DNA from 3 places in the Peribacillus sp. P4_B1 genome. Region 2 is predicted to be linked to each of the others. Evidence: riboswitches for the same ligand, from Rfam matches in the RefSeq annotation. Region 2 holds a riboswitch; each other region holds the start of a gene.
The links. Region 2 has a riboswitch for preQ1 ahead of queC (7-cyano-7-deazaguanine synthase QueC). Riboswitches for the same ligand answer to the same signal wherever they lie in the genome.
Positions count from the first base shown of each region.

Region 1: it holds a riboswitch for preQ1, as region 2 does, so the genes downstream of both, AC1DVK_RS15815 (QueT transporter family protein) here and queC (7-cyano-7-deazaguanine synthase QueC) in region 2, are expected to answer to the same signal.
Region 3: it holds a riboswitch for preQ1, as region 2 does, so the genes downstream of both, queF (preQ(1) synthase) here and queC (7-cyano-7-deazaguanine synthase QueC) in region 2, are expected to answer to the same signal.

Region 1 is NZ_JBFUHM010000026.1:45,999-48,273, reverse strand. It holds gene AC1DVK_RS15820 (TVP38/TMEM64 family protein) at 96-752, opposite strand; gene AC1DVK_RS15815 (QueT transporter family protein) at 874-1,359, opposite strand; PreQ1 riboswitch class I at 1,366-1,410, opposite strand; gene AC1DVK_RS15810 (YbaK/EbsC family protein) at 1,570-2,091, shown strand.
Region 2 is NZ_JBFUHM010000048.1:20,450-22,724, reverse strand. It holds gene AC1DVK_RS21445 (methyl-accepting chemotaxis protein) at 1-956, opposite strand, end outside; PreQ1 riboswitch class I at 1,195-1,237, shown strand; gene queC (7-cyano-7-deazaguanine synthase QueC) at 1,293-1,958, shown strand; gene queD (6-carboxytetrahydropterin synthase QueD) at 1,958-2,275, shown strand, end outside.
Region 3 is NZ_JBFUHM010000050.1:23,379-25,653, forward strand. It holds gene AC1DVK_RS21790 (aspartate kinase) at 1-527, opposite strand, end outside; gene queF (preQ(1) synthase) at 732-1,232, opposite strand; PreQ1 riboswitch class I at 1,341-1,386, opposite strand; gene AC1DVK_RS21800 (DMT family transporter) at 1,514-2,275, shown strand, end outside.

The sequences.
Region 1 (2,275 bases), on a different contig from region 2:
AGACATTTCAAAGGTAAAATTACATACACATTTTAACAAACTATCGGAAAAAAATATATGCAGAATCCTAAATAAAAAAACAGGGGCCAATGCGGTCACCTGTTTTTTCTGAATAAGGATAGTTTCTTTTTCTTTTTTGCACGCTTATAGATAATGAAAAATAGTAAGAAAAGGAGTGCAAGTGCAGCTAGCGTATATTGGTTCATTTCAACGGATAGGAATCCATATGGGATTAGAGATAGGAAGAAAAAGTATATAAGGTTGCCTAGTGCCGTCGCAAATAAAAAATCCTTGAAAGTGACGGTGCTGACTCCAGCTGCCAAGTTAATTAAACTTGTTGGGATAAGCGGGAAAATCCTGCCGGTAAAAACGTACATGAAACCATGCTCTACAACAGTTTCTTGCCACTTTTTTCCCATCTTCTTTAAAAGAGGTTCCTGAAACCAGTTTCTTGCTGCATAAAAAATAAACCCTGACGCAACAACACTTGTAAACCAACTCCATAGGTAGCCATATATGAATCCGAATATCGTGACATTGATAGTCAGGAGCAATATTAAGGGGATGATTGTAAATGAATTTTGGACAAACATCAATACGAATGTCACAATAAATGTAAGCAATAAGTTTTCCATCAATATGCCAATAACTGAATCCAAGTCACTTTTCCAAATCAAAGTAAATAATTCTGCATTTGAAAAAATAAATAATGCCATTACCAATAGACCGGTTAAAGTCAGGACTTTTTTCAAAGGGTCACCACCATTCTGACTAATAGTTTATCATTTTCAAGTTCATTGGTGAAAACAGAGCTGTCGCATGATGCAGACAGCTCTGTTTACATTATAGTGGGTTAACGACGCGAGGATTCCTTTATAGCCACTTTTCAAACTGAATTCTTTTGTTCATTCCATAAATAATTGGCGCACCAATCAAGAGGACAACGAACTCACCAACAGCCGTGGTCATCCAGCTTAACCAGAATGGTAAGCCAAAGGCAAGGTTCAGTTCAATTGCAATTAAGAACATTGTGAATGTGAAAAAGATAATCGTGGCGAACATTCGTCCTTTAATGCTTTTTATGAACCGAGATACAAAAATGACAAGCAATAAGGCGAGTACGGATTGCCCTACCCCGAAAATCAAATCAAATGGCACCATCGGCGAAAAAAGCAGATTAGATATGAAGACGCCGCCCACGATACCGTAGATATACTTTTTATTGAATACAATCAGATGATTCAACATTTCCGGTACACGAAATTGGAACATCTCAAAAGCAATTGGTTTAAACACCAATGAGACCGCCACATACAAGGCAGCCAATAACCCGTTTATCACGAGTGTACGAACATTCATTTTACTCTCTCCCTAGTTTTTTATCGTGGGATGGTTACGAACCACGTTAAGGCTTTTGCCCGAAGATTAATAGTATCTCATGTAAGCTTGTTTGGTCAATTTGTAAAGAATGGTTGTATTTATAAGGCAGGGGAAGTCCAAAAGGATTTTGATTTATTGTAATGAAGGATGATATTATTTTTGTATGAACTTCAAAGGAGTGAAAATTATATGTGTATCGAGAGTGTCAAAAGCCATTTTAAACAATGGGACCGGGAAGGCGATGTAATGGAGTTCGAAACATCGAGTGCTACGGTGATTGAGGCAGCAGTTACCATCGGCGTTATCCCAGCACGGATCGCTAAGACTCTTTCCTTTAGGGGGGAAGGTGAACATGCTATTTTGGTTGTAGCGGCAGGGGACGCAAAAGTGGATAATAAGAAATTTCGTCAGGTGTTCGGATTCAAGGCACGAATGTTATCACCTGAGGAAGTGCTCGAACAAACAGGCCATGCCATCGGAGGAGTTTGCCCATTCGGACTTGCAAACAATCTAGATGTTTTTCTTGATGTATCAATGAAGCGCTTTGAGTCATTGTTCCCGGCATGCGGCAGTACGAACTCTGCAATAGAACTTACACTCGCTGAATTATTTGAATATTCAGGAGCAAAGGGTTGGGTGGATGTTTGTAAGGCTTGGGAAGGAGAGGGGAATGAGGAAACGGCGGTAGGCAATGCTGTTGATGGCATTTGATTTATGGTGCCAAAAAGATCCAGATGAATGGGATTGAGTCCACATGGGTGGACTTTATTTATTGATGACATGGACATTTTATTATTCAGTTAGCGGTTAAAGCCTTATAAACTTGTTCGAATGCGATTGCTCCAAAACTTTTGAAGAGGCAAACGCTCTTAAAGCGGTTCGTGATTGGTAAAAC
Region 2 (2,275 bases):
AAGGATAGGATCTCGGTCGAACTTTGAGATACTTCCATTCCTTCAAGATGGGCCTGCTCGATCTTGCCGGTGAAATCATCCATCATGCGGACCATTTCAGCTGCCCGGTTGGCTTGTGAGTCCGAGCCTTCCGAAAGTTCGTACATGGTAGCCGCAATCTGTTTGCTGCCCTGTTGCACTTCATTTGCTGATTGAGTCAGATCCTCGCTTTGGTTGGAAACGGATTCGGATACAACCAGCATTTTTTCGATCGTATCACGAAGGTTTTTCTGCATTTGGTTGGCGGATACCGTTAATTCACCCATTTCATCATTTGACTTTTGCTCCAGTGGCTCATGATTCAGTTTTCCGTCAGCAACCATTTTCATCCTGTCCCTGACTTTAAGGAGGGGGGTGGTAATGAGGTTTGCAGTCACAAGTGCAAGCACAAGGCCGATAAGGACTGCCGCAATGGATATGATGATACTTGTAGACTTAACCGATTTCCCGCTTGCGATGACGGTTTCACCTAAATCGACAATCGTTTTTTCGCGTTCGGAAGCTAGCTCTCTAAACCCATCCATCAATTCATTGCTTATTGGTGCAACTTCATCCTTTAGTATTTCTATAGCACGTTCTTCATTTCCTTGATCATATTGTGTAAATACGCGGTCTATAATAATCGTTCTCCAATCCACGCTTTTCTCAATCAATTCCTTCGTTTTTTCAGAATCACTTAAGGCTAATAGATCCTCCTGAATGACTTTGCTTTCTTCGGTATATTTTAAGAACTTCTCTTTATTACTTTCGTCGCCATATAGAATATAGCCTCTTGCGAGTGCGCTTCTTTGTGCAACATTATTGAGTAGTTGTTCTTCATCAATTAGAATCGGCAATTTTTGGCTAATGATATCTTTGGAATGTACAAGTGACTTATTGCTGCTATAAATATTAAATGCTCCTAAGATGATACACAAAGATATGATGAGTGAAAAATGCTGCCAATATCTTTCCTTTAATACTTTTCAAATTAATGAACCCCTTTATCGATATTTTATTCCCTCTTTTTTTATCGGATAAATAATGGGTTATTTAAGCAGATGAGAAGATAACCAAGTTCTCCGTTAGGTGTGATTTTCCATAATCCAAACATCTTGATTTCTTCTCGTTTTCAAGTTACTATTGACTTGGAAAAATATAATATTCCGCGTTATGGCGGAAGAGGTTCTAGCTACCCTCTCAAAAAAACTAAGGAGAAACAGTGCTCTTTTCTTAGGGTGCTGTTTTTTTCCGTAAAAAGGAGTTTTATAGAAATGAAGAAGAAAGAAAAGGCAGTGGTTGTGTTTAGCGGAGGTCAGGACAGTACGACGTGCCTGTTCTGGGCGATGGAGAGATATGAGGAAGTGGAAGCGGTGACGTTTGATTATAATCAGCGGCACAGCTTGGAAATCGAATGCGCTCAAGAGATTGCCAAGGAATTGGGCGTGAACCATCATATCCTTGACATGTCGCTGCTGAACCAATTGGCACCGAATGCTTTGACGAGAAGTGACATTGCAGTGGAGGACGGGGAAGACGGGGAATTGCCGTCGACGTTCGTACCAGGGCGGAATTTACTGTTCCTATCGTTTGCCGGAGTGTTGGCCAGTCAGATTGGCGCTAAACATATTGTCACCGGTGTCTGTGAAACGGATTTCAGCGGATATCCGGACTGCCGGGATGTATTCATTAAATCGTTGAATGTGACCTTGAACTTGTCGATGGACCAGTCATTCGTGATTGATACGCCGCTTATGTGGCTTAATAAAGAGGAAACATGGGAGCTTGCCGATCAGCTTGGCGCGTTCGACTTTGTCCGCGAAAAGACCCTGACTTGCTATAACGGAATCATATCAGACGGCTGTGGAGATTGTCCGGCATGTAAGTTGCGGAAAAAAGGATTGGATGACTATGTAAGCAGACGGAAGGTGCTTTCGTGATGTACGGTTTTACTATAGTAGATAAACTCCAAAAAATAGATCAAGATATTCAGCGCAGCCAATTGAAATATACAACTAAAAGGGTCATGGTCAGTAAGGAATTTACCTTTGACGCAGCACACCATCTACATGACTATGAAGGAAAATGCAAGAACTTGCATGGCCATACGTATAAGGTCATTTTCGGATTGAGCGGGTATACGGATTCACGCGGTTTGATGATAGATTTCGGGGACATCAAGGATATATGGAAAAATGAAATTGAAATCCACCTTGATCATCGTTATTTGAATGAAACCTTGCCGCTCATGAACACT
Region 3 (2,275 bases), on a different contig from region 2:
ATTCCTGGCTCATCACGCAAGGCATATAACCGATCATACGATTCTGGCATCACCTGGGTAAATCCATCTTCATCCGTTACGATCAAGCCAGCCTTCTTTGGATTTATATACTGAGCCTCTACACCACGGCTTTGAAAATAACCTGCAACCAGCTTCGCATTATTATCCTCGCCACTGGCCATTAAAGCATCCAAATAGCGCTTCGGGTTAGATTGGTCTCCATGCAACAGTGCTTTTAGATTTCCATGAATCCCAGTGATGACCTCCTCGGATATATCCAGCTCTTCAGCAATGCTCGCATAGCGGGATACCACATCTTCTATCAAATGCTCTCCGTTATCCCCGCGCAGCTGCTGTTCCGCAGCCTCAATCAATAGATCCGTCACCTTTATATCATTTGAATTGCGTTTCCCTGGAGCCGAAACGACAACAATCTTCCTCTCTGGATCAGCAACTACAATTTCGAATACCTTTTTCACCTGTTCACCTGACGCAAGTGAACTTCCGCCAAACTTTGCAACCTTCATCACGACATCCCCTATTTTTGAAAATATTCTGTCAAAATTAACTCTTCCTATTATTACGTTTTTTTACGAAACAATCAAGTGTTAATTCCTTGGTAGGAGGACATTTGTATTTTTAAAGAATACAAAATAGTGAGTTTACTGAATGAGAATAGCAAAAAACCAAAAAAAAGACAACGGCATAAGCCAGTTGTCTTTTTCTAATCTTTAGCGATTATCCACCGTTTCCGGGTATAAGTCATGATTCATCAAGCGGTAATCCGCCATTTCTTCATACTTCGTACCTGGTTTACCATAATTTGTGTAAGGATCGATGGAGATTCCGCCCCTAGGTGTAAACTTGCCCCAGACTTCAATATATTTGGGATCCATCAACTCGATTAAATCATTCATGATGATGTTCATGCAGTCTTCATGGAAATCACCATGATTACGGAAGCTGAATAAATAAAGTTTCAATGACTTGCTTTCCACCATCTTCACACTTGGAATATAGCTGATGTAAATGGTTGCAAAGTCCGGCTGGCCCGTTATTGGACATAAGCTAGTGAATTCCGGGCAATTGAATTTGACGAAATAGTCCCGGTTCGGATGCTTGTTATCGAATGATTCCAGAATTTCAGGCGCATAGTCAAATGTATATTTTGTCCCTTGATTCCCAAGCAGTGTGATATCTTTTTTTAATTCTTCTTCTTTTCTTCCAGACATAAAAAGTCCTCCTCATCCACGTTTGTCAGGGGAGATTCATAAAATGGGCCTCTATATAACAAAAACCATATCTCCTCAAAGATATGGTTGATTCGCAAAAAAATAATCAAAGCCATAGTTTTTTTAAGAGGGTGAAGCTATGAACCTCTCCCGTTTATCGGGAAATATTTAAAATTGTCATAGTAAATATAGAAAAAAAAATCTAATCTGTCAATCTACTTTTTATTTTAGTTTGATTCCTACACGTATTCGGCTTAAAATGTAGAAGAAGTTTATCCTACATGAAGGAAGAGATTAAAGCAATGTGGATTTTTGCGGCTCTTATCACCAGTTTATGTTTCGGAATCAATAACAGCATTTTTAAATGGAGTAACGGAAAGGGTTACTCAAAGGTACATATCCAATTTTTCTTTTATTTTACCGCCTTCATCATGGCACTTTTATATAGCGGATTTGTAGATGGCTTGACTACTAACTGGCCATCCATCTTGCTTGGTGGAGCCATTGGTGTACTGAACGCTAACGGTAATATCCAGATGGCAAGTGCCTTTGAAAAAGGACCGGCAAGTTTGACATCACCACTGATTGCGGCAAATGCAATATTTCCCATCCTCTGTGCTGCATTAATTTTTCATGAGCATATTTCTTCACTGCAGTGGAGCGGAATTGTCTGCATGCTGCTCGCTACCCTTGTCATTCAGTATACACCTAATGCTAAGGGCAATCATCAATATTTACCTTGGATGATGCACACATTATTCGCGATTTTCTCATTTGGTGTGCTAGGTATCTTAATGACGACATCAACCCGTCTTCATTTAAACTCCCTTGATATCCTAGTATCAATGTATGGTGGCGGAACACTTTATCTCATTTCGGCATTAGCCATCAAGAATGAGAAGATTAAGTTAATGGAAGTGAAAATTGGATCACTCGTAGGGTTATTAAGCATCATAGCCTATGGATGTTATTTCTTTGCATTAAATACTGGAATCGCCAGCATCATCTTTCCTGTCGTCAGCCTGAACTGTTTAGTTGTCGTA